2 regions of the Mycetocola sp. Y444 genome follow, and region 1 is predicted to be linked to the other one. Evidence: riboswitches for the same ligand, from Rfam matches in the RefSeq annotation. Region 1 holds a riboswitch; the other holds the start of a gene.
What was found. Region 1 has a riboswitch for glycine ahead of AC1C2M_RS07285 (ABC transporter substrate-binding protein). Riboswitches for the same ligand answer to the same signal wherever they lie in the genome.

Region 1 (11,272 bases):
CCCTGGTCAGTGAGGCGGTCGGTGCGGGCTGGCGCGGCGGCTTACCGATGTCCGCCGATCTGGTGGGGATTCAGGCTCGGCAGTGGCGGGACCGGTTGGATGAAGACGGGATCGAACCCAATACCGACAAAGCGTTCCAGAAACGCGATTTCTGGATCGCCCGTGCCGCGAAGGACGGGTTGGTGAAGTTCGGAGGGCAGGTCACCGTTGATGTCGGCGCGAAACTCCACGCCCTGCTCGATGCTGTGCTGAGCCCGAAGACCGCGGACCGGTACGGCCCCACGGCCACTGATGCTGGCGAGGTAACTGGCGGTGGTGCTGGTGGCACCGGAACCGATGACGCGGGGCCTTCGGATCCGGTGCGTCGCCGGTGGCCGGCACCAATCCGGACACCGGTGACGCGGCGCAAGGCACCAACGCCAGTCCCGGTGCGGAGTTCAGCGAACCGGTCCGGGCCCGGCGGACCGCGGGGCAGCAACGCGCTGACGTGTTCGCCGCGATGATCGACGCCCTCGCCCGCTCCGGGGACGCACCATCAGTGACCGGCGCAGCACCGACCGTCGTGGTGACGGTCAACGCGGACGTGATCGACTCCAAGACCGGTACCGGCCAGATCGTGGGAGTGAACGCACCGGTGGCGGCGTCAACGATCAGCCAGGTTCTCTGTGATGCGAGCATCATCCCGGTGTTCATCGACCCCGACGGCACGGTTGTTGCCCTCGGTAATGATCAGCGCGGGTTCAACCGGACGCAGCGAATGGGCATGATCGCCCGCGACGGACCCACCTGTGCGATGCCGGACTGTCAGATCCCGGCCACCCGCTGCGAAGCCCACCACATCATCCCGTACTCCGAAGGTGGGCCCACCCATCTCGATAACGGAGTCTTGTTCTGCTGGTTCCACCACCGGATGGTCGACACCGGAGTGTTCACCGTCACGATGGTGAACGGCAAACCCAAGGTCACCATCGCCGAATGGATCCGCCGCAAGCCATACTTCCGGTAAACCGTGCCACCATCCCCGATGTCCAGGGGCAGGAACGCGACAGCCCGGGTGCGGTCGGGGCAGTGTCCGTCCGTCGGTCAGCGCCTCCTGAGGCGCTCACCGATGTGGATTAATTCCCCCTGACAGAGCACGCCCGCCAGAAGAAGTTATTAGCGCTGGGTTTGGTGCGGACCTAGTATGGATGTGTAGCTGATTCCCCCGGACCCTGGGACGTGCAAACCGACGATTTCAGGAGATTTCTATGGGTACTTTTACGTACGACGGCGGCACCCCTATCGAGTTTGAAGACCGCACGCTAGCGCATCTTCAAATAGTGATCGGTGCCAAATTACGCCGAGGCGAGTCGTGTTACTTCAGCTGGCCAGTCCCGGAGGGTGGACGAACGACCATCTGGATGCATCCCACTCTCTCGTTGCGATATGACTACACCGCCAACGAAACGCCGGCGCTGAATCGAGCATGGGTTGAGCTGCTGACTCAGTCTTCATTTGGCCCAGCGGGGCTTGTTCTTCTAGCGGAGCCCGAAGCCATCGACGAATCAGGGCACCAGAAAGCTCCCGAGGGCGATCAAAAAGCCTCCAACGGTGACCGTGATGCTCGCGTCAGAGTTCCAGTGGCGAGTCGTTAAGACAAATCTCGGGCCGCTCAAGCGGCGGTCGTTCCATCTCTCTCCGCCCACGCTCGCTCCAGCGCGTTGGTGATGGCCGCCGCGCTCTGGACGCCTTCAACGCCGTATCTGCCGTCGATGACGAAGAAGGGAACACTGTTGATCCCGTAGGACCGGGCTCGGGCTTCATCAGCGCGGACCGCGTCCAGGTATTCGTTGGACTCCAGCGAACGGATGGCGTCCACAGCGTCGAGGCCGAGCTCCCCGGCGATCCGGCCGAGTTCTTCGATGTCGGAGATATTGCGGCCTTGGGTGAAGTAGGCGGCAAACAGGGCCTCCTCTGTCCGAAGCTGCTTGCCCCGCGCTTTGCCGTAGTGGATGAGCTGGTGCGCGAGCGACGTGTTCGTGAGCAGCGCGGTGTCGAAGTGCAGGTCGAGGCCGACGGCGCGAGCCCGGGTGGTGATCCGGGACAGGAGCGCGCTGGCACTGTTTGGACTCATCCCTTTAGTCATAACGTTGAAGTCGAATACGGACTGCGTGTGCCCGATAGCGATGTCCGGCTCGAGTTCAAAACTGTGGAACTCGATGTCGATGTCGCGGGCCTCGCCCGGCTCAGCGGCACCGAAGATTCGTGCAGCCTCTTCCAGCCGTCGCTTTCCGATGTAGCACCATGGGCACATCACATCGGCCCACACATCTACTTTGAGGCGATAACCTCGGCGCGGCTCAGTGGTTTCCGGGCTGAGCCCGGTCTGCTCATTCATGGGACACATCTCCTGTTCGGGTTGGCGGCGCTGTCCGCGGAGGCGCACGCGCCGGGGGATTATGGGCCCGGGGTCACCGGGCTGTGGGATGCGCGTCGGGTGCCAGCAGTCAGGAAGTGATGCGCTCGGCGCGCTGGAGATTGCGCATGAGTTCGTCGCGGCTCTGCCCGTCGACGTGGTGGCGCCACATCGGTGTGCCGGGCGCGCTGCGCCACGATTCGCTCAGCGGGCTGTTGTCGACCGCGTCGAACCCGAGGTCGTCGTAGAAGCGAGTCACCAGCTCGACAGCTTCCGGGTAGTTGCTCGAGACCACCAGCGCCTTGCGGTCGGGTGCGCCCGCTGGCCTCGCCAGCCGGAGTATCGCCGGGAGTGCATCGCTCGAAACACGGATCAGGTGGCGCTCGTGAAACTGGATGTGAGTAAAAGCCTTCGTGACCATTGACTCGGGCAATTGTTCCTGCCGCAACTCATGAATCGTCTTTCGTCCCGAAGTCACCTCGGGAAAGTTACCGTCGCGCCAGGGCATGTAGTTGTTGTTGTCGATCACGACCTTCCCCGCCAGTTCCGCGACGGGCAGCGTGTCGGTCGGCGTGTACCGGAAGGCGGCAACGGCGAAGTCCGCCGCAGCGGCAGCATCCGCGGCTGACGCCGCACGCGCCATCGGACCCAGCGCTCTGACGAGGCCCCTCAGCGTCTCCGGGCCACGGGAATTGGCGATGACGATCTCATAACCCGCAGCAATCGCCGCGCGGGCGAGAGTGCTTCCCGCCTGGCCGGCGCCCAGAATACCGATTGTGGTCATGAGCGGCTCTCCTCGTGCTGTCGTCGTGAACCTCTCTGCGGCTCACGACGTCAGCCTAAGTCGCTTCAACGAAAACACTCGGGGCCCTGTCATACCCCCGGTTTCACGGGCACTGCCTGGGAAAGCTGCGGAGCCAGCCCTGCCGACGGCGATTACTGGATCAAATTAATAGAGGCGTCGGACCCTTGACACCCTGTCGAAACAAACACCTGCTTTGCTAGGGTGAATCAATTCAACATCTCCTCATGAATTTTGCCTGGAGAGACCGGACTGGAACCGGCGCCGAAGGGGAAAACGCCCAAGAACTCTCAGGCTAAAGGACAGGCAAGATTCGGGAACTCTGGAAAGTGGAACCCAATGGTTCCACACCGACGGTGCAAGCGGGAACGATCTTTCCGTGAATCTCTCAGGTCAAATACAGAGCGGGTACCGCAGCCGTTATAGCTGCGAATTAATTCTTGAGTCGAATTCAATTCTCGTCCGTTTCGGCACACAAATGCTCCGGCCGTGCAATTGAAACCGCGACTCCAGATCCAGGAGACACCATGTTCATCTCACCATCTCGCTCTACGCCCGTGAAGCGGACCGCGATTGTCATTTCCTCCGTCGCCGCCGTTTCATTCCTTGCGGCATGCTCGACCGGAGATGGGGAATCGAGCGCTCCCGAAACAGGCGGCTCGATTGCGATCGCGATATCCACCGACCCGTCGAGTTTCGATCCCGTTCTGGCTGCGGGGCAGCACACTTTCCAGGTCGACAGTTTCCTCTACGACACGCTCATCCGTCGCGACGATGATTCCGCTCTGGTTGGAGGGCTCGCAACCGAGTGGGAGGTCGAGTCAGCCAGTGAGTACCTGTTCACGATTCGCGACGATGCGACGTGTTCCGATGGTTCACCGATAACCCCAACCGTGGTCGCAGATTCGCTGTCCTATCTCGCCAATCCCGAGACGGGTTCAACCTGGAAAGCGCTCGTCTTTGGGCAGGGCGACGCCACGATCACTCCGGACGACGAGGCCGGTACCGTTCGGGTGTCGCTGTCGCAGCCGTTCACGAACCTCGAGTCGGGCCTTACCGCGTCGCAGACCGGCATCATTTGTCCGGAGGGTCTCGCTGACCTCGAAGGCCTGGCCGCTGGAAGTGTCGAGGGCGCATTCTCCGGTCCGTACACGATCAGCGAATCGAATGCCGGCATTGGCTACACGCTCGCACTGCGGGAGGACTACGACGCTTGGCCCAAGCTGAGCAAACCGCTCGAAGGGGTGCCAGCAGACACGATCGAGCTCACACTGTCGAGCGACGAATCCACAATGGCAAACCAGATCATGAGCGGGGATCTCGATTTCGCGCAGCTCGCCGACTACAACACGATCGAACGGTTCGCGAGCGATGACAGCTACCACAAGGTAGAGGTCACGGGCTATACGACGTACGTCATTTTCAACCAGCGCGAGGGCAGGGTTTTCGCGGACAACCCCGAAGCTCGCCAGGCTGTCGCCCGTGCGATTGACCAGGATGCCTTCAACACCGTGTTCTCAAACGGAAACAGCGAGGTGCTGACCTCGATAGTGCCGTCGAGCTTCGCCTGCGTGAATACCGATGAGTCATTGCTGGAGGAACATGACCCGGATGCTGCGGCTGAGGTCCTGAGCAACGTGGATGGCATCAAGATGCTGGGAAACACCGCGAACTCGAGCTTCACCAACGGAGCAGATTACCTCTATGAGGTGGTGACAGCAGCCGGTGCCGGCGTGGATCTTTCGATGGCCGACAATGCCACCTTCTGGAGCACGCTCGCGAACGGCGAATCCGACTGGGACATGGTGTTCATCGGGGACGCCAACACGGTTCAGGTCATCAGCGCTTCTCTCGACCGGGTGACCGGGCCGAGCGTTGAAGAGGGCGGCCGCAACTACTCCGGCTCCTCGAACCCGGACGGCGAAGCAGCGCTCGTTGCCGGGCTGTCCGAGATCGATGAGGACGTTCGCTGCGACGCCTTCCAGACCGCTCAGGAATCACTCTTCGAACGCGACGATGTTGTGCCCCTCGTTGGTGGCACAACGACGACGGTGACCAGCCCCAACGTAACGGTGCGTGCTTTCGGTGATTACCTCGACTACGCCACAGTGCGCGTCATCGCCGAATAGACACCGAGCGTTCTGAAAGAAAGCGAACCTGTGACTGAACCAATAATCACAGCCGGAACGGGCACTTCCACGGAAGTGCCCGTTCCGGGCGGGCCCGAAGAATCGGCGAAGACGGTATCACCGTGGGTCGCCTTCGGCGTGAAGCGCTTCATGGGCCTGTTGGGCACCATAGTGATGGCGATCGTGGCCACCTTCCTCATCGTTCCCCTCATCCCCGGCGATCCGGCTGTCAGCGCGGCTGGACCCGATGCATCGGCCGAGCGGATCGAGCAGGTGAGGTCCGAACTCGGTCTTGACAGGCCACTCTTTGAACAGTTTGTCTCCTACGTCGCCGGCATTGCGCAGGGCGATCTGGGCCATTCGTTCTCGCTCAACGCCCCGGTCACCGAGGTGATCGCGAACCGTCTGCCGTTTACCGCAGGAATCTCCGTACTGTCTCTGGTGATCGTGCTGGTCTGCGCAATTCCCATTGGGATGGTGGTCGGTGTGTTGGCGCGGAACGGCCGGCGTCAGTGGCTCGACACGTCATTCGGGTACGTCACCGCGTTCCTGTCAGCGATCCCGCCATACGTGATGGCGACGCTGCTTGTGTTGCTCTTCGCCGTCTCCCTGCAGGTCCTTCCACCCGCGTACTCGCGCAACAATCTGGCAGCCTCTCTCGTACTGCCAGTCCTGGCGCTCAGCATTCGGTCTATTTGCTCGATCGCTCGCGTCGTGCGCCGCGAAACCGCTGTCGTCCTCGAGCAGGACTACATGAGAACCGCGCGGGGCTGGCGGCTTGGCGGGCTGCGTCTCTACGCGAAATACGCGCTGCCAAATCTCCTGACGAGCACACTAACGCTCAGTGGAATCATTCTCGTGAGCATGCTCGGTGGGGCAATCACTGTCGAGACCGTATTCAACCTGCCAGGACTCGGACTGGGCGTCGTGAACGCCGTTGCCACCAAGGACTACCCGCTCATCCAGGGAATCGTGCTCGTTCTCGCCATCCTGGCGTCGGTGCTCACCCTGCTCGTCGACATCGCTCTCGGCATCATTGATCCCCGAACCCGCGGAGGGAAGAATGACTAAGTTATCTGCCGCTGACCGCGCGGTTGTTGCCGGGGTGGGTAAACGTGGCCCATCGAGCTTTCGCTGGACTCCCGGCCTCATAGGAGGTCTGGGTCTTTTCGCTGTTGTCGTGGCCATTGCCATCATCGCACCGATGACAATGTCAACAGCTGCGAGCGAGGTTACGAACCAGACAAACCTTCCGGCGTCAGGCGAGCACCCTCTGGGGACCGACAGCTTCGGCCGTGACCTGCTGGCGCGGGCACTTGTCGCCACCCAGTTGAGCCTCATCATGACCCTGCTCGCCACGGCGATTTCCGTTGTGGCCGGCGTCCTCATCGGTACGTCGATCTGGATCGCACCCCGCCGGGTTCGTGAGGCGTCACTGAGGGTTCTCGAGACCGTCGTCTCATACCCGGAATTGCTCGTCGCCATTGTCATTGCCGCTATCCTCGGGTCAGGTTCGTGGCAGCTTGTTTTGGCCATCGGAATTGCGAACATCCCGTCGATCGCGCGATTGACGGCCAACCTCGCAGCATCCGTTTATCAACGCGACTTCGTTGTGACCGCGAGACTTCTCGGTGTCCCCAACCGGCTCATCATCACCAAGCATCTTCTGCCGAACATGGCGGAACCCCTTTTGATTCAGGTGGCGTCCAGCTTCTCGGTCGGCCTCGTTTCGATGTCTGCGTTGTCATTTGTAGGCCTTGGCGTGCAAACCCCCGAGTACGACCTTGGTCGCCTTCTCGCCGACTCGCTTCCCGCGATCTACTCACGCCCGATCGAAGTTGTCGGCCCGACAGTGATGATCATCCTGATGTCGCTCGCGGCGATGCTCATCGGCGACGGCCTTGCGGCCGCGGCCGATCCCCGGAGTTCGAAAGTGCGCTTGCGTGCTCCGAAGATCGCCGGCGGCTCTGCTCCCCGCACGTCGAGCGACTCGTTGGTGAATGTCGACAAGCTCTCGGTCGTCCGCTCAGATGGTGAGGAACTCGTTCACGGGATCTCGTTCTCGATTGCACGGGGAGAGATTCTCGGGGTCGTCGGCGAATCGGGAAGTGGTAAGTCTCTGACAGCCATGGCCCTGGCCAGGCTGCTTCCGGATGGGCTGAGCGCCAGCGCAACGGAATTGCGCATTGGCGACATGGACATGCTCGCCGGTTCCGTCTCACAGAAGCAGCTGGCTACCTCGGTTGCGCTGGTTTATCAGGACCCGGGAACGACGTTCAACCCGGCCCTCATTATGAATTCTCAGCTGACCGAGGTTCTTCGGGTGCACAAGAAGCAGTCAAAGAAACAGGCGCGCAGAGTAATTATGGAGATGCTGGCCAAGGTGCACATCGTGCGTCCTGAACGACTCCTGCACTCCCACCCCTTCGAGCTGTCGGGCGGAATGAGGCAGAGGGCCATGATCGCGTCTGCACTCGCCACCGACCCCGTTCTCATCGTCGCAGACGAACCGACGACCGCACTCGATGTGACGGTGCAAGCCGAGATTCTTCGGGAGTTCCGCCGAATCAATAAAACACAGTCGACCTCGATGCTGTTCATCTCGCATGACATCGGAGTTGTCGAGGCGCTGTGTGACCGCGTTCTGGTGATGAAGGACGGCGCGATTGTCGAGGTTGTGAATCGAAATGATCTCGCAGCGGGAAATGTGACGCACCCGTATACGAAGATGTTGCTCGAAACCGTGCCCCGCTTGAGCGACGAAAGAAAGGTTCGCCCGTGACCGACGAATCGAGGGACGCTCTGCGCGTCGAAGGCGTGACAGTGAAGTTTGGCCACGGTGCCAACGCATCCGTCGCACTGAACAATGTCGACCTCAGCGTTCCACACGGCCGGACCGTCGGCCTTGTTGGTGAATCCGGGTCAGGCAAGTCGACGCTCGCGAAGGCAATCCTCGGAATCGTTCCCGTGACGTCCGGCGAGATCGTCTTCGACGGCCGCACCGTGTCGTCGATGTCGGCGAAGGAACGGGTTCAGTTCCGCCGACGGGTGCAGATGATCCCCCAGGATCCGTACTCCTCGCTTAACCCGAGGCGAACGATCGGTGAGGCGCTCGCTGAAGCGATCGATCCGGTGCGCCAGAACGTACGAAAGCACCGCGAGGCGATCGAGAGTGCGCTCAGCGACGTTCGGTTGCCGATCGATTCAATCGCGCGATATCCCCACGAGTTCTCCGGAGGGCAGCGGCAGAGAATCGCCATCGCGCGCGCCCTCATCACCAACCCGGAAATCGTGATCGCGGACGAGATCACTTCGGCGCTCGACGTTTCAGTGCAGGCGGAAGTCCTCCAGCTCATCGACCGTCTTCGTGTCGAGAAGAATCTCACGATGCTCTTCATCTCCCACAACCTGGCTGTCGTGAAGCAAGTGAGCGATGACGTCGTCGTGCTGTTCCGGGGCGACGTCGTAGAGTCGGCTCCGGCGGAACAGTTGTTCACACACGCCGCCCACAGTTACACACGGGCCTTGCTCGCTGCCGTTCCGGGTGCACCCGGCTTCAGCATTGACTGAGGCAGTCACGGCGGCCGACGTCACCGGGACGGCTGAGCCAGGGCCTGCGCGGTGGCCGGCAACCCGCGAGGGTTTTCTGCTCCACGCGACCCTGCTCGAAGGGGTGGGGGACTCCGGTGTCGGGCTTGACCGGGGTGACGTCGCCGCCTCACTTCTGTGTCACACCAGGGTCAGTGGCACACGCGTCTCCGTCAGCGCTGTAAGCACGCAGTTCAACGACTGGCAAGCGCCGTCGGATGTGAGCCATGCGGTTGCGGCCTCGTTCGCCACGTCAGTTCTGGCCATAACCGACGTGGATGCCGACTGTCGGTTTGATCCTGTTGCCCTCGCGATGCTCGATCTGTTTGAGGCGGGTCGGCTCCTTTCCGGCTCACGCGGTGTGCGATACGAGCAACGCCCGGATCTGAGTTCGGTCGTCGGCTCACAGTTCTATGGCGACGTTCTTGCACTCGAAGTGCGCCTGACCTTCTCGCCGGTTGAGCCCGAACCCACGCCGTCTACCGAGGTGAACGGGCATTCGCCGAAATCGATGCACCTGACGCCGCGTGGGCATCCGGCGCCGGGCGACACAGTGACGATTACGCAACAGGTCACCCTGCGTCCACTCCCGGATTCCGGGTATACGGCGCTCGAACTGGCTGATGACAGCGGAGCGATGCCGGGACTCGTGGTGCATGGGTTCGACGAGATTGCGCTTCGGGATGCTCCGCGCTCCCTGGCGACACGCTTCCGTCTGTCGGGGGAGTCCCCCGCAATTGTCTTCTACCTCGATCCCGGCATGCCAGCCGCGGTGAGGGCCAGTGTGCTTGAGGGCGGCAACTGGTGGCGGTCGGCCTTTGAGGGCATCGGCCTGACCGGCGCATATTCGGTTGAAGAGCTGCCTGCACACGTTGACCCGCGGGATCCTCGGATCAACCTGGTCCTGTGGATCCACCGCGTTGACCGCGGCTGGTCGTACGGGATGACCCAGGTAGACCCGAGGACGGGCGAAATCCTTCGCGGCGTCGTGCGTCTCGGTTCGCAGCGGATCGAGCAGGTGCGCGCAACCGCTGAGGCGGTTCTTGCCCCCTATGCGACGGGGAGGGAATCCGAGGTAGAGCGCCTGGTGGCGGCACGTACACGACAACTCGCGGCCCACGAGATTGGGCACGCACTCGGCTTTGCTCACAACTTCGCGTCCCACCTTCACCCTGTTCCCTCGGTCATGGACTACCCGGCGGCGGCGTTCGCCGTCCGTCCCGATCGAATTGACGTCGACTCGGCCTATGTTTCGGGGCTTGGGCCGTGGGACCACCACATTGTGGCCCGACTCTATGCGCCGGCCGCTGAGACCGCCGGAAGTGATCTGCCGTACGTCACCGACGCTGATTCCCGGTTGGACGAGGCCAGCGACGGCACCGGGGCGACCTGGATCATTCCTGGGGCGCCGCTGGACGCGTTGACAACCATGGAGTCAGTGCGCGCGGTTGCGCTGCAGTCTTTCGGCCCGGGAGTCGTGCCGCCGGGCAGCGACAGCAACGAGATCGAACGCAGATTCACGATTCTCTATTTACTCCACCGGCACCAGGCCGTCGCAGTCGCCAAACTCATTGGCGGCACCACGCGTCGTTATGCCAGTTCGGCCCGAGATGCGCAGTTCCGTGGTGAGAGCAGCGCAGTGGCGCCCGATATTCAACGTCGGGCCCTGAGGGAACTCGCGCGACTCTATTCCCCCGCCTTCCTGTCGATCGAGCCGCGGATTCTTCGCATTCTGGTTGACCCGAGCGCGGGCCGGCTACGGCGGGACGGCGGGATCCAGAGGCGGACCTCCGGTTCCTTCGATGAGGATTCCGCTGTGCGAGTCGGCACAGACCTCATCGTCTCGCTTCTGCTCGCGCCCCAGCGCCTCAATCGGATCCGCCTGCAGGAACGGGATGGTGGCATCGGGCTCTCTGCAGTGGTCGACGTCACGGTCAGAGCGGCGCTTGACACGCTCGATGCCCTGCCAACCGCGGAGCGGTCGGGCGCGTCCGAAGTTATATCGTGGACGATACTTCGTCGATTTGAGTCGACTCTCCGGTCACCGGAACTGCACGAACATGTGCGGATTGCCCTGCTGGAATGCCTTGCCGATCGTCCTGAGTCGCAGCGCGCGAGTGTCAGGCGACGGGTGGCTGCGCTCGAGGACGTCGCCTACGGTCACGACGACGCCCTGCCCGTACTCCCACTTGGCACACCAATTTAGAACGGGCTGTTTCTTACACAAGCGTCTGCGGCCAGCTGGGCGGCAGTTTGTGAGACCCGGTCGATGACCCGCCATCCACGCGAAGTATCGTGCCTGTCACCCACGAGGACTCATCGCTCGCAAGCCAGGCGACGGCGTTGGCGATGTCCAGG
Region 2 (11,272 bases), on a different contig from region 1:
CCCGGGTACTGCACGAAAACGCCGAAAGCAGCGTCGGGCAGCTCCGCTCCACCGGCAAGGTCGAGCTCGACGAGGTCGATGCCGACCGCCTCGGCCCGGCTCGCGAGGAGCGCCTTGGTCTGCGGGAAGGCATCGGCGTCGACCACGAACACCGTCGAGGTGAGCTTCGAGGCCCGCCGCGCGAGCAGCATGCCCTCGACGACAGCGGTCCCCTCGTCGAGCATCGACGCGTTGGCGGTGTCGAGGCCGGTGAGGTCGGTGACCATGGTCTGGAAGTTGATCAGAGCTTCGAGTCGGCCCTGCGAGATCTCCGGCTGGTACGGCGTGTACGCCGTGTACCAGGACGGATTCTCGAGCACATTGCGCTTGATCACGGCCGGCGTGAGAGTGCCGTAGTAACCGAGCCCGATCATCGAGGTCCGCACCGTATTCGAGCCGGCGAGCTCGCGCAGTTCGGCGAGCGCTTCGCGTTCCGTGGCCGCGGCGGGGATCGACGAACTCGCCAGGTCGGCGACGTGGATGGACTCCGGCAGTGCCGCCTCGACGAGCGCGTCGACGGTGTCGTAGCCGACGGATGCCAGCATGCTCGCCTGCGCAGCGGCATCCGTTCCGATGTGACGCTCAGAGAACAGCTCGCGCATCACTCACCGACCAGCGCTGAGTACTCGTCCCAGCTGAGCAGGTTCGACGGCAGCTCGGTGAAACGCACCCGGATGAGCCAGCCATCGCCGAACGGATCGCTGTTGACGAGTGCCGGGTCGTCGATGACGGCGGCGTTCGCGTCGACCACCGAACCGTTGACCGGCGCGAAGAGCTCGCCGACCGACTTGGTCGACTCGATCTCGCCGACGACGGTTCCCGACGCGAGCGTGCTGTCGACGGCGGGGAGTTCGACGAAGACGACATCGCCGAGCTTGTCTGCGGCGAAGTCAGTGATCCCGACGGTCGCAATGTCACCGTCGATCTCGAGCCATTCGTGTTCCGGGGTGTACTTGAGTGTGGTCTTGTCCGACATGGCTTACTTCTCTCTCCGATAAAACGGCAGTGTGGTGACAGTTGCGGGAATTCGTGTGCCTCGAACGTCGACGGCGAGTTCGGTGCCGGGCGATGCGGCGGCGGGGTCCACGTACGCCATCATGATCGGATGCCCCAGCGTCGGTGACAGCGCACCGCTCGTTACGGTTCCGACCTCTGCATCGCCGGAAACCACCGGGTAGCCGGCACGGCCGGCACGCCTGCCCGCCGCGGTCAGCCCGACGAGCACGCGAGCGTCGTCCGCCGGCCCGGCCTCGACAGCCGCCCGACCGACGAAGTCGCCCTCTTTGGAGAGTGCGACCACCCGGCCGAGAGCGGCCTGTACGGGCAATGTCTCAGTGCCGAGTTCGTGGCCGTACAGCGGCATCCCCGCTTCGAGGCGCAAGGTGTCGCGGCTCGCGAGCCCGGCAGGGACCAGCCCGTGCGCTTCGCCCGCTTCTTCGAGAGCGCGCCACAGCGGCACGGCCGCGTCAGCCCTGAGGTAAAGCTCGAACCCGTCCTCGCCGGTGTAGCCGGTCCGCGCGATGACGAGCGGAACTCCATTGAAAAACCCGTCGGTCGCCCGGTAGTAGCGGAGTTCATCGAGAGGGACACCGAGCTCACTGAAGCCTGTCGTCTGCTCGAGGATCGTCCGCGAGTTCGGGCCCTGGACGGCGATCAACGCGTAGTCGTCGCTCTGGTCGTCGACGGTGACGTCGAACCCGGACGCCCGCTCCGACAGCGCGGCGGCAGCGGCATCCCGGTTGCCCGCGTTGGCGACCACGAGATACGTCGTGTCACCGAGCCGGTAAACCACGACGTCGTCGAGGATGCCGCCTGCCTCGGTGAGCAGGAGGCTGTACTTCGCCTGCAGGACGTCGATCGACGACAGCCGTCCGGCGAGGGCGAAGTCGAGGAATCGGCCGGCATCCCGTCCGTACACGAGGATCTCGGCCATGTGAGAGAGATCGAAGATGCCTGCGGCGTTCCGGACCGCCGCGTGCTCCGCGAGATCGCTGGTGTAGCGCACCGGCATCTGCCAGCCGGCGAAATCGGTGAAGCTCGCTCCGAGCTCGGAATGGACCGCGGCGAGCGGGCTGGTGCGTTCTGGTGCGGGGTCTGACACGAGTTCTCCAGGTGTCGCCGGGGCGACGATCGCAAAAAGCGGCTGCGGCACTCAAGGTGCCTGAGGAACTCCCTCTCTGTCATGGGCCTGAGAGTTTCGCTCGCGCAGCCGTCGATCACGGCTGGCGGCTTTCACCGTCGGCGGAACGCCAGGCGTTCACTTTCCAGAGTGGCCAGTTCGATGCGGTACAGAGACCTGAGAGATTGGCAGGGAGGCTTGCTCCTTCGGTGCCGGGCAAGCCCGGCTCTCCCGCATCGCGTGTGCGGCCCGATATTCGATTTTCGCCCAGCCTACAGTGAGGCGCACTCAGAGTGCTCGGCATCTCAGAGAAAATCTGGCGGGATATTTCTCTTCAGTTCGGGTCATGTTGACACTAAGATGGGTCTAGTTATAGTCATGGTGACTTTAACTGGAAGGATTCGTGATGGCCGCACACGCAGCGCCCGTCCATGTCGCCGTTTCGACGGTGATCTTTGCGCTTCGGCCATCACCGGTCGATGGCCGCATGACCGTGTGGCTCCCCCTCGTGCGGCGCATCCGTGATCCGTTCGTCGGTATGTGGGCTCTCCCGGGCGGACCTCTCGAACCCGACGAGGACCTGGCGGAGTCCGCGGCACGCACCCTCGCTGAGACGACGCTGCTGACTCCGCAGTACCTCGAGCAGCTCTACGCGTTCGGCAACACAGACCGCTCCCCCGGCGAGCGCGTCGTCTCAATCGTCTACTGGGCCCTGGTGCGTTCCGATGAGGCCGACATCGCCGTCGAGACCGAGAACGTTCGCTGGTTCGAGGCTGATTCGGTGCCCGAACTCGCCTTCGACCACAGCCTCATCGTGGAGTACGCGCTGTGGCGGCTCCGCAACAAGCTCGAGTACAGCCACATCGCCTCCGCCTTCCTCGGCGACACCTTCACCCTGTCCGAACTGCGCGAGGTCCACGAGGCCGTGCTGCAGAAGTCACTTGACGCTGCCAACTTCCGGCGCCAGATCGAGGGCTCCGGGCAAGTGGTACCGACCGAGCAGCTTCGGACAGGAGGCCGGCATCGCCCCGCCCGCCTCTATCGATACGCGGCAACAGTGGAGACCAACGGGCCCCTCGGCCGCTCGCGTACCGACCGCTCACAAGGAGCATCATGACCCTCACCGCCTCCGTCGACAGCACGCTCATCGAGATCGCCGCCGGCACTGCGCCCGGCGCCGCGTGCAGCCCCGACCTCGTCCAGAAACCCTGGCTGTTCGACTCCCGGCCGCCGGGTTATGGTCCGGGTTCATCGATGGGCGACCTGATTCCCGTCGGTTCACCGCGCCAGGGTGAACTGCCCGCGTTCTACCGCGAGGCATCCACCGAGGAACTGGACCGTCGCATCCGTTCGGCCAAAGAGACGCTGGGGTCGAAGCTCGTCATTCTCGGGCACTTCTACCAGCGCGACGAGGTCGTCGCGTACGCCGACTACGTCGGCGACTCGTTCCAGCTCGCGAACGCGGCGAAGGCCCGTACGGACGCAGAGGCCATCGTGTTCTGCGGCGTGCACTTCATGGCCGAGACGGCAGACCTGCTCTCGACCACGTCACAGTCGGTCATCCTGCCCAACCTCGCCGCCGGCTGCTCGATGGCCGACATGGCGAACATCGACCAGGTCGAGGAATGCTGGGAGGAGCTCACCGAGCTCTACGGCACCGAACCGGATGCCTCGGGGCGAGTCCCCGTGGTCCCCGTCACCTACATGAACTCCTCGGCTGCGCTCAAGGGATTCTGTGGCCGCAACGGCGGTATCGTCTGCACCTCCTCGAACGCGGAAACCGTGCTCGAGTGGGCGTTCGAACGCGGCCAGCGCGTGCTGTTCTTCCCCGACCAGCACCTCGGGCGCAACACGGCAAAGGCGATGGGCGTTCCGCTCGAGCGGATGCCGATGTGGAACCCGAACAAGCCGTTCGGCGGCAACGACGCGCTCGCGCTCCAGGCTGCCCAGGTCATCCTCTGGCACGGCTTCTGCTCGGTGCACAAGCGCTTCACCGTCGAGCAGATCGAACGGGCCCGCGTCGAGCACCCCGGTGTTCGCGTGATCGTGCACCCGGAGTGCCCGATGCCCGTTGTCGACGCGGCCGACGAATACGGCTCGACCGACTACATCCGCAAGGCGATCGAGGCGGCACCCGCCGGTTCCACGTTCGCGATCGGCACGGAGATCAACCTGGTGCAGCGGCTTGCAGCTGAACACCCCGAGCACACGATCTTCTGCCTCGACCCGGTCGTCTGCCCCTGCTCGACGATGTACCGCATCCACCCGGGCTACCTCGCGTGGGTCCTCGACTCGCTCCTCGAGGGGGTCGTGCTCAACCGGATCACCGTGTCGGACCACGTCGCCGAACCCGCTCGCCTCGCCCTCGAACGGATGCTCGCGGCGAAGCCTCCAGTGCACACGGGAGGCTGATCGTGAAGCGGGTGATCGTCGTCGGGTCCGGAATCGCCGGCCTCACAGCCGCGCTCACGGCGAGCGCCGAACACTCCGTCACCCTGATCACCAAGGGTGCTCTGGGCATGAGCAACACCCGCTTCGCCCAGGGCGGCATCGCGGGCGTGATGTTCGACGACGACAGCGTGAACGCACACATTGCCGACACCCTGGCCGCGGGAGCGGGACTGTGCGACGCGGAAGCCGTCGCCGTGCTCTGCTCGGAAGGCCCCGCGCGCATTCATGAACTCGTCGCGCTCGGGGTGGCGTTCGACAGGCACGAGGGCGAGCTCGCGAAGGGCCGTGAGGCCGCCCACTCCTACCCGAGGGTCCTGCACGCCGGCGGTGACGCCACAGGTGCCGTGATTGAAGCGGCTCTCGTCGATCGCCTTAGGGCCAGCTCCGTCACCGTGCTCGAGCGCGCCTTCCTCCGCGACCTCGTGCTGGAGGACGGCCGGGTCAGCGGCGTCGACCTGCAGGATGCCGACGGCGCCCGGTTCCGGCTCGACGCCGACGCGGTGCTCCTGGCGACGGGCGGCGCCGGCCAGCTGTACCCATACACGACCAACCCGTCGGGTGCCACGGGTGACGGAGCGGCCGCCGCGCTTCGGGCTGGTGCCGTGCTCGCGGACCTCGAGTTCTACCAGTTCCACCCGACGGCCCTCGTCACGGCGGCCAACTTCCTCATCTCAGAGGCGGTGCGGGGCGACGGGGCGGTACTCCGCGATGCGACAGGCACCCGGTTCATGCCGGGCATCCACCCCGCCGCCGAGCTTGCGCCGCGTGATGTCGTCGCGAGGGGCATCGCCGCGACGATGGTACGACAGGAAGGCCGACCGGTCGAGCTGGACGCGACGGCGCTCGGCGCCGACTACCTGGCGGCACGGTTCCCCGGCATCGACGCCGCCGTGCGAGCCGCCGGCATCGACTGGTCTCGCGAGTCTGTTCCCGTAGCGCCCGCCGCCCACTACTGGATGGGCGGCATCGCCACCGACCTCGACGGCCGCACGTCGATCCCCGGCCTGTTCGCCATCGGCGAGGTTGCCCGCACCGGTGTTCACGGCGCGAACCGCCTGGCGTCGAACTCACTGCTCGAGGGCGCGGTGTTCGGACGTCGGGCGGCGTCGGCGGTCACAGGCGACCTCTCCCTCGCCGCGCGCTTCGACGGAGTGCGATCGGCGTCCGAGGCGCGCCCCCGAGCCGACACGGGCTCGCCGGCTGAGCGCGCTCCCGGCGAGGTGCCGCCGTTCTCCCGGGGCGCCCTGCAACAGCTGCTGTGGGCGAGCGCCGGGCTGAATCGGTCGACCGCCGGTCTCGAGCTAGCCTCCCAGATCCTGGAGGGCTGGAGCATGCTCGACCTCCCGAATGCCACCGAGCACGACCTCGAAGACTGCAACCTGCTCGCCCTCGGTCGAGCGCTCGTCACCGCTGCGCTGGCCCGCACCGAGTCCCGCGGCGCCCATACCCGCACGGACTGTCCGGCCACCGACCCCGGCCAGGCCGCGCCCATCCTGCTGACGGATGCCGCTACGACCCGTTCTCCAGTTTCCGAACACTCCCGAGAGGCCCTCCCGTGCTGACCCAGCAACACATCGACCGTGTCGTCGCGCTCGCCCTCGACGAGGACGCCCCGTGGGGCGACCTCACGAGCGAGACGCTCATCCCGGCGTCGGCATCGGCGACAGCGCGGCTTGTCGCCCGAGAACCCGGGGTGTTCAGCGGCGGTGCCGTCTTCGTGGCGGCGTTTCGCCTCACCGACCCCGCCATCGCCGTCGACCTGCTGCTGGCCGATGGCGAGCCGTTCGAGGCGGGCGACGTCCTGGCATCCGTCACCGGTCCCGCGCGCGGCGTGCTGCAGGCCGAGCGCATCGCCCTCAACTTCGTGCAGCGGATGTCAGGAATCGCGACGCAGGCGGCACGGTACGTCCAGCAGGTTGCCGGCACGAAGGCGCGCATCGTCGACACCCGGAAGACGACACCTGGCCTTCGCGCGTTCGAGCGCCACGCCGTCCGCTCCGGCGGTGGTTTCAACCATCGCTTCTCGCTCTCCGACGCCGTGATGGCAAAGGACAACCACCTCGCGGTCCTCACGGCGGGCGGCATCTCCGTCACCGATGCTCTCCTCGACGTTCGTTCCCGCCTGTCGCACACGACCCACCTCGAGGTGGAGGTCGACCGCCTCGATCAAATCGAACCGGTACTCGCCGCCGGTGTCGACACGATCATGCTCGACAACTTCAGCCTCGACGAACTGCGGGAGGGTGTCGCGCTCGTCGCCGGTCGCGCGATCATCGAGGCGTCGGGAAACGTGACCATCGACACCGTGGGCGAAATCGCCCGCACCGGGGTCGACGTGATCTCGTCGGGCGCGCTGACCCACAGCATCCGCTCGCTCGATCTTGGCCTCGACGTCGCACTCTCGGCGGATCCCGATGCTGTACCTCGATAACGCGGCGACGACACCGGTGCGCCGGGAGGTACTCGAGGCCATGTGGCCGTACCTCGCCGCCGAGTTTGGCAACCCATCCAGTGTGCACACCGTCGGCGAGCGCGCGGCAATCGCGCTCGCCGATGCGCGCAGCAGGGTCGCCTCGGTTCTCGGCGTGCGTGCGAGCGAGGTGGTGTTCACCTCCGGCGGCACCGAGGCCGACAACCTCGCGATCAAGGGCATCGCGCTCGGCAACCCGCGCGGCAGGCATCTCGTCACGACGGCGATCGAACATGAGGCCGTACTCGAATCGGTGGATTACCTCCGTCGACTGCACGGCTTCACTGTGTCATTCGCGCCGCTCTCCCCCGACGGCATCGTGACGCCCGAGGCGCTCGAGGGCGTGCTGCGCGATGACACGACGCTCGTCTCGGTGATGTACGCCAACAACGAGATCGGCACGATCCAGGACATCCCCGCGCTCAGTGCCTTCGCCGCGACCCGAGGCATCCCGTTTCACACGGATGCCGTTCAGGCTGCGGGCTGGCTCGACCTGTCAGTTCCCGCCCTCGGCGTGGATGCACTGTCGCTCTCCGGTCACAAAATCGGCGCACCGAAAGGCGTCGGCGTGGTGACCCTGCGAGGTCGGCTGCCCATCGAGCCGCTTGTCCACGGTGGTGGCCAGGAGCGGGCGAGGCGCTCGGGCACCGAGAATGTGGCGGGTGCCGTTGGGCTCGCGACGGCTCTCGAACTGGCCGAGGGTGAGAGAACGGATGCCGCCGCGCGGCTGACAGCGCTGCGCTCGGAGTTCACGTCCCGCGTTCGCGCACTCGTTCCGACGGCTGTGCCGACGGGGCACCCCGTGCAACGCCTGCCCGGCCACGCATCGTTCTGCTTCCCCGGCACCAGCGGAGAGGCGGTGCTTCTCGAGCTGGAACGGCACGGGTTCGTGTCTTCGAGTGGTTCGGCGTGTGCCGCGGGCAGCGACGAACCGTCGCACGTCCTGACAGCGCTCGGAGTGTCGACAGAGGTCGCGCGCACCGCGGTGCGCTTCACGTTTCCGGCATCGATCACGGCCGGGCAACTCGAGGAGGTGGCGCACGCTGTGGCGGCATCCGTTCGATCGGTCACGCGCATCGGAGCTGGCTCGGTGGCAGCCGTGGAATCGCCGAGGGTCTCTTGACAAGGGTGGGCCGGAGCGTACGGTGAGGCCATGGAGAAGCCACAGGAGCCGGGTCGGAGATTCGGCAAAAAGAAGGCTCGTCCGGTCGACGAGAACTACGACCTCAGCAACGAGGAGATCGTGGCTCCCGAGCTCGCCATCCTCAAGAACTGGCTGCCGGCGGCGAACCCGACCGATGGTCAGCCCTACCGTGAGAGCCGGGCACAACGCTCGGCACCGAGGAAGCCGCCGGGGCGCATCTACCCGAAGGCCATCGACTCGGATTCCGGCGACTTCTAGTCCCAGCGGTGGTCAGGGGCTGAGCGAGTGCTCGGTCGACGCCGCAACCCGCTGCTCCAGCGGCGTGCGCCCCCGTCACCTCGTGGGACACTGAGCGGGTGCTCGCTAAACTGCCTCTCCCCGCTGCCCTCGATACCGGCCTGCCGGTAACCCTTCGCCGCGCGACGCGGGAAGACCTCGGAGCGTTGACGGCTCTCCTCGCTGACGATCCGATCAGTGCGGGACGCGGAGATCGAGCCGACGAAACGGATGCCGCCGCGTACGCGGGCGCACTCGGCGAGTTGATCGATGATTCCTCGAACGAGGTCATCGTTGCCGTCGCTTCGGACGACACTGTCATCGCGACCATGCAGCTCACCAGGGTGCCCGGCATGGCCAGGCGCGGTGCAACCCGGTTGCTGGTCGAGGCGGTGCGGGTCGGAAGCGGGTCTCGCTCGAGCGGCATTGGCGGAGCCATGATGCGATGGGTGACCGGTACCGCGGCTCCCGCACTCGGCGCCAGGCTCGTTCAGCTCACTTCCGACAACGCGAGAACCGACGCCCACCGGTTCTACGAACGGCTCGGATTTGTCGGGTCTCATCGCGGTTTCAAGTACCAGGTCGACTGAGTCCGGCTGGGGTTGTCGAGCGCCCGAATACGGGTGCTCGACGTCAAATGCAAGCCCTTGAGCGTCATCGATCGGGCCGCATACCGTGAAGGCATGACAACAGACAGCAGCGATACGACAGGCAACCGTGACGACGAGCTGACGGCGAAAAAGAGTTCGGAACCATCGTCGGCGACCAGCAGCCGCGATGAGGAACCAACCACTCTGACCGGCGAACGCTCGGCGAGCGCCGAGACCGGGAGCGACAACATCCTGCCGACGCCGGAGCCCACCGAGGGTGGCGCGCCTGCGCCCTAGCCCTCGTGGAGCGCCGGTCGCTGGCCAGCACCGGCGCTCCGATGAGGCTCGAGCAGGTGAACACGCGTACCCTTGGCATCTGGGCGTGTTTCTCACGCCCGACAAGAATTGAGAACATGGATACCATCGCGCTTCGCCGTTTTGTGGCCGCTGCCGAAGAACTTCACTTTGCGCATGCAGCGAAGCACCTCAACATTCCGCGGTCGACGCTCATCGCCTCGGTCCGTGAACTGGAGAACGAACTGGGCACTCCCCTGTTCGACATGAACGCGTCGACCACGACGCTCACCCCCGCTGGAGCCGAGCTCCTCGCAGACCAGCAGAAGAAGCTCGCGGCGACAGCGGCATCGGTGCAGAACAAACCACAGCCCGCCGGCGGCAAGGCGAAGGCGTCGAAGGGCAAGGGCCGGACGCCCGCCGTGAAGGGCCAGCCGCGTCCGGGCAAGCGACGCCAGTCCCGCTGAGCCACGCTAAGTTCCGCTGGGTTACGCCCGGCTGCCACTGAGGGACGCCGGCACCCCGCGAAAATGTAGCGGATTCCAAATTCATGCAGTGTCTGCACGTATCCGGGGTTAGGCTGAAGAGATGACTCACGCGGAAACACCCACGCCCGTCCGACGCACGTCGCTCGCAGCGACGGTCGCGCAGGTCATCCTGGGCCTGTTCCTGCTGACCGCCGGCGTCGGCCACCTCACCGTCGCGAGGAATGCGTTCCAGGCGCAGGTTCCCATCTGGCTGCCCATCGATGTCGACTTCGTGGTCGTGGCATCCGGCATCGTCGAGATCGTGCTCGGGCTGTCTCTTCTCCTGCTCTGGCGCTGGCGGGTGCCCGTTGGCTGGATCGTGGCGGCGTTCTTTGTGGCGATCTTCCCTGGCAACATCTCGCAGTTCACCACGGGCACCGACTCGTTCGGCCTCAACGACGATCTCAGCCGCGGCATCCGTCTCCTGTTCCAGCCGCTGCTCGTGATCTGGGCGCTGTGGTCCACCGGTGCATGGCGCGCGTGGCGGAACCGCCGCGCTGCCGCGAAGCACGATCCTCTTTCGGCATAGAGCGGGCGGAGTCCTCCATGATCATCGACGTCCCCACCTCGCTCGGCCCTGGCAGATTGACGGTCAGCGAGGCAGCGCAGCCTCGAGCCGTTGTCTGGCTGGGTCACGGTGCCGGCGGCGGGATCGGCGCCCTCGATCTCACCGCGCTGGCCGACCATTTGCCTGATCATGGCTTCACCGTGGTGCGCTACGAGCAACCATGGCGTGTTGCCGGGAAGAAGCTCGCCCCGCGCCCGGCGACGCTCGATATCGCGTGGCGAGAGACAGCGCCCGCCGTTACCGAGCTGGCCGCCGGACTTCCGCTGGTGGTTGGTGGGCGAAGCGCCGGAGCACGTGTGGCCTGCCGGACCCCCGACGATCTGGGCGCTGCCGCCGTCGTGTGCCTGGCCTTCCCGCTGCACCCGCCGGGAAAGCCGGAGAAGACGCGACTGGACGAACTGCTGCTGCCGTCGGCCCCGACCCTGGTGCTGCAGGGTGACCGCGACACCTTCGGTACGGCGAGCGACGTTGAACGCGAGGTCGGTCGCCGTGACTCGGTTCGGGTCGTGCCGATTCCCGGCGCGGACCACAGCATGAAGGTACTTGCCTCGTCGCCGCTGAAGGCGCGGGATGTTGCCGCGCTGGTGACGGCATCCGTCGCTGACTTTCTCGAGGGAGTGCTCGCATGATTCGGTCACGCGCGCTTGCCAGGGCGGATGTGGCCGACGCGCCGGTCGCTGTGTTGCTGCCGGGGGTGGGCTACACGATCCAGGGGCCGCTGCTGTACTGGTGTGCGCAGATGCTCGCCGAGCGTGGCTGGCATGTGCAGGGCGTCGAGTGGAACGTCGATGCGG

Region 2: linked by a shared signal. The riboswitch ahead of gcvT (glycine cleavage system aminomethyltransferase GcvT) and the one ahead of AC1C2M_RS07285 (ABC transporter substrate-binding protein) in region 1 are both predicted to bind glycine.

Annotation. Positions count from the first base shown of each region.
Region 1 covers NZ_JCAIUB010000002.1:101,867-113,138, forward strand. Annotated here, with positions in the region: gene AC1C2M_RS07260 (DUF222 domain-containing protein) at 1-503, shown strand, start outside; gene AC1C2M_RS07265 (HNH endonuclease signature motif containing protein) at 488-1,006, shown strand; gene AC1C2M_RS07270 (DUF7882 family protein) at 1,248-1,634, shown strand; gene AC1C2M_RS07275 (DsbA family oxidoreductase) at 1,652-2,377, opposite strand; gene AC1C2M_RS07280 (NADPH-dependent F420 reductase) at 2,487-3,179, opposite strand; glycine riboswitch at 3,426-3,513, shown strand; gene AC1C2M_RS07285 (ABC transporter substrate-binding protein) at 3,725-5,326, shown strand; gene AC1C2M_RS07290 (ABC transporter permease) at 5,357-6,397, shown strand; gene AC1C2M_RS07295 (dipeptide/oligopeptide/nickel ABC transporter permease/ATP-binding protein) at 6,390-8,108, shown strand; gene AC1C2M_RS07300 (ABC transporter ATP-binding protein) at 8,105-8,896, shown strand; gene AC1C2M_RS07305 (zinc-dependent metalloprotease) at 8,889-11,120, shown strand; gene AC1C2M_RS07310 (SDR family NAD(P)-dependent oxidoreductase) at 11,134-11,272, opposite strand, start outside.
Region 2 covers NZ_JCAIUB010000001.1:431,882-443,153, reverse strand. Annotated here, with positions in the region: gene gcvP (aminomethyl-transferring glycine dehydrogenase) at 1-641, opposite strand, end outside; gene gcvH (glycine cleavage system protein GcvH) at 641-1,015, opposite strand; gene gcvT (glycine cleavage system aminomethyltransferase GcvT) at 1,019-2,140, opposite strand; glycine riboswitch at 2,210-2,312, opposite strand; glycine riboswitch at 2,314-2,402, opposite strand; gene AC1C2M_RS02110 (NUDIX hydrolase) at 2,565-3,275, shown strand; gene nadA (quinolinate synthase NadA) at 3,272-4,570, shown strand; gene nadB (L-aspartate oxidase) at 4,573-6,171, shown strand; gene nadC (carboxylating nicotinate-nucleotide diphosphorylase) at 6,165-7,040, shown strand; gene AC1C2M_RS02090 (cysteine desulfurase family protein) at 7,024-8,202, shown strand; gene AC1C2M_RS02085 (hypothetical protein) at 8,233-8,481, shown strand; gene AC1C2M_RS02080 (GNAT family N-acetyltransferase) at 8,580-9,089, shown strand; gene AC1C2M_RS02075 (hypothetical protein) at 9,183-9,386, shown strand; gene AC1C2M_RS02070 (LysR family transcriptional regulator) at 9,503-9,850, shown strand; gene AC1C2M_RS02065 (DoxX family protein) at 9,972-10,439, shown strand; gene AC1C2M_RS02060 (alpha/beta hydrolase family protein) at 10,457-11,107, shown strand; gene AC1C2M_RS02055 (alpha/beta hydrolase) at 11,104-11,272, shown strand, end outside.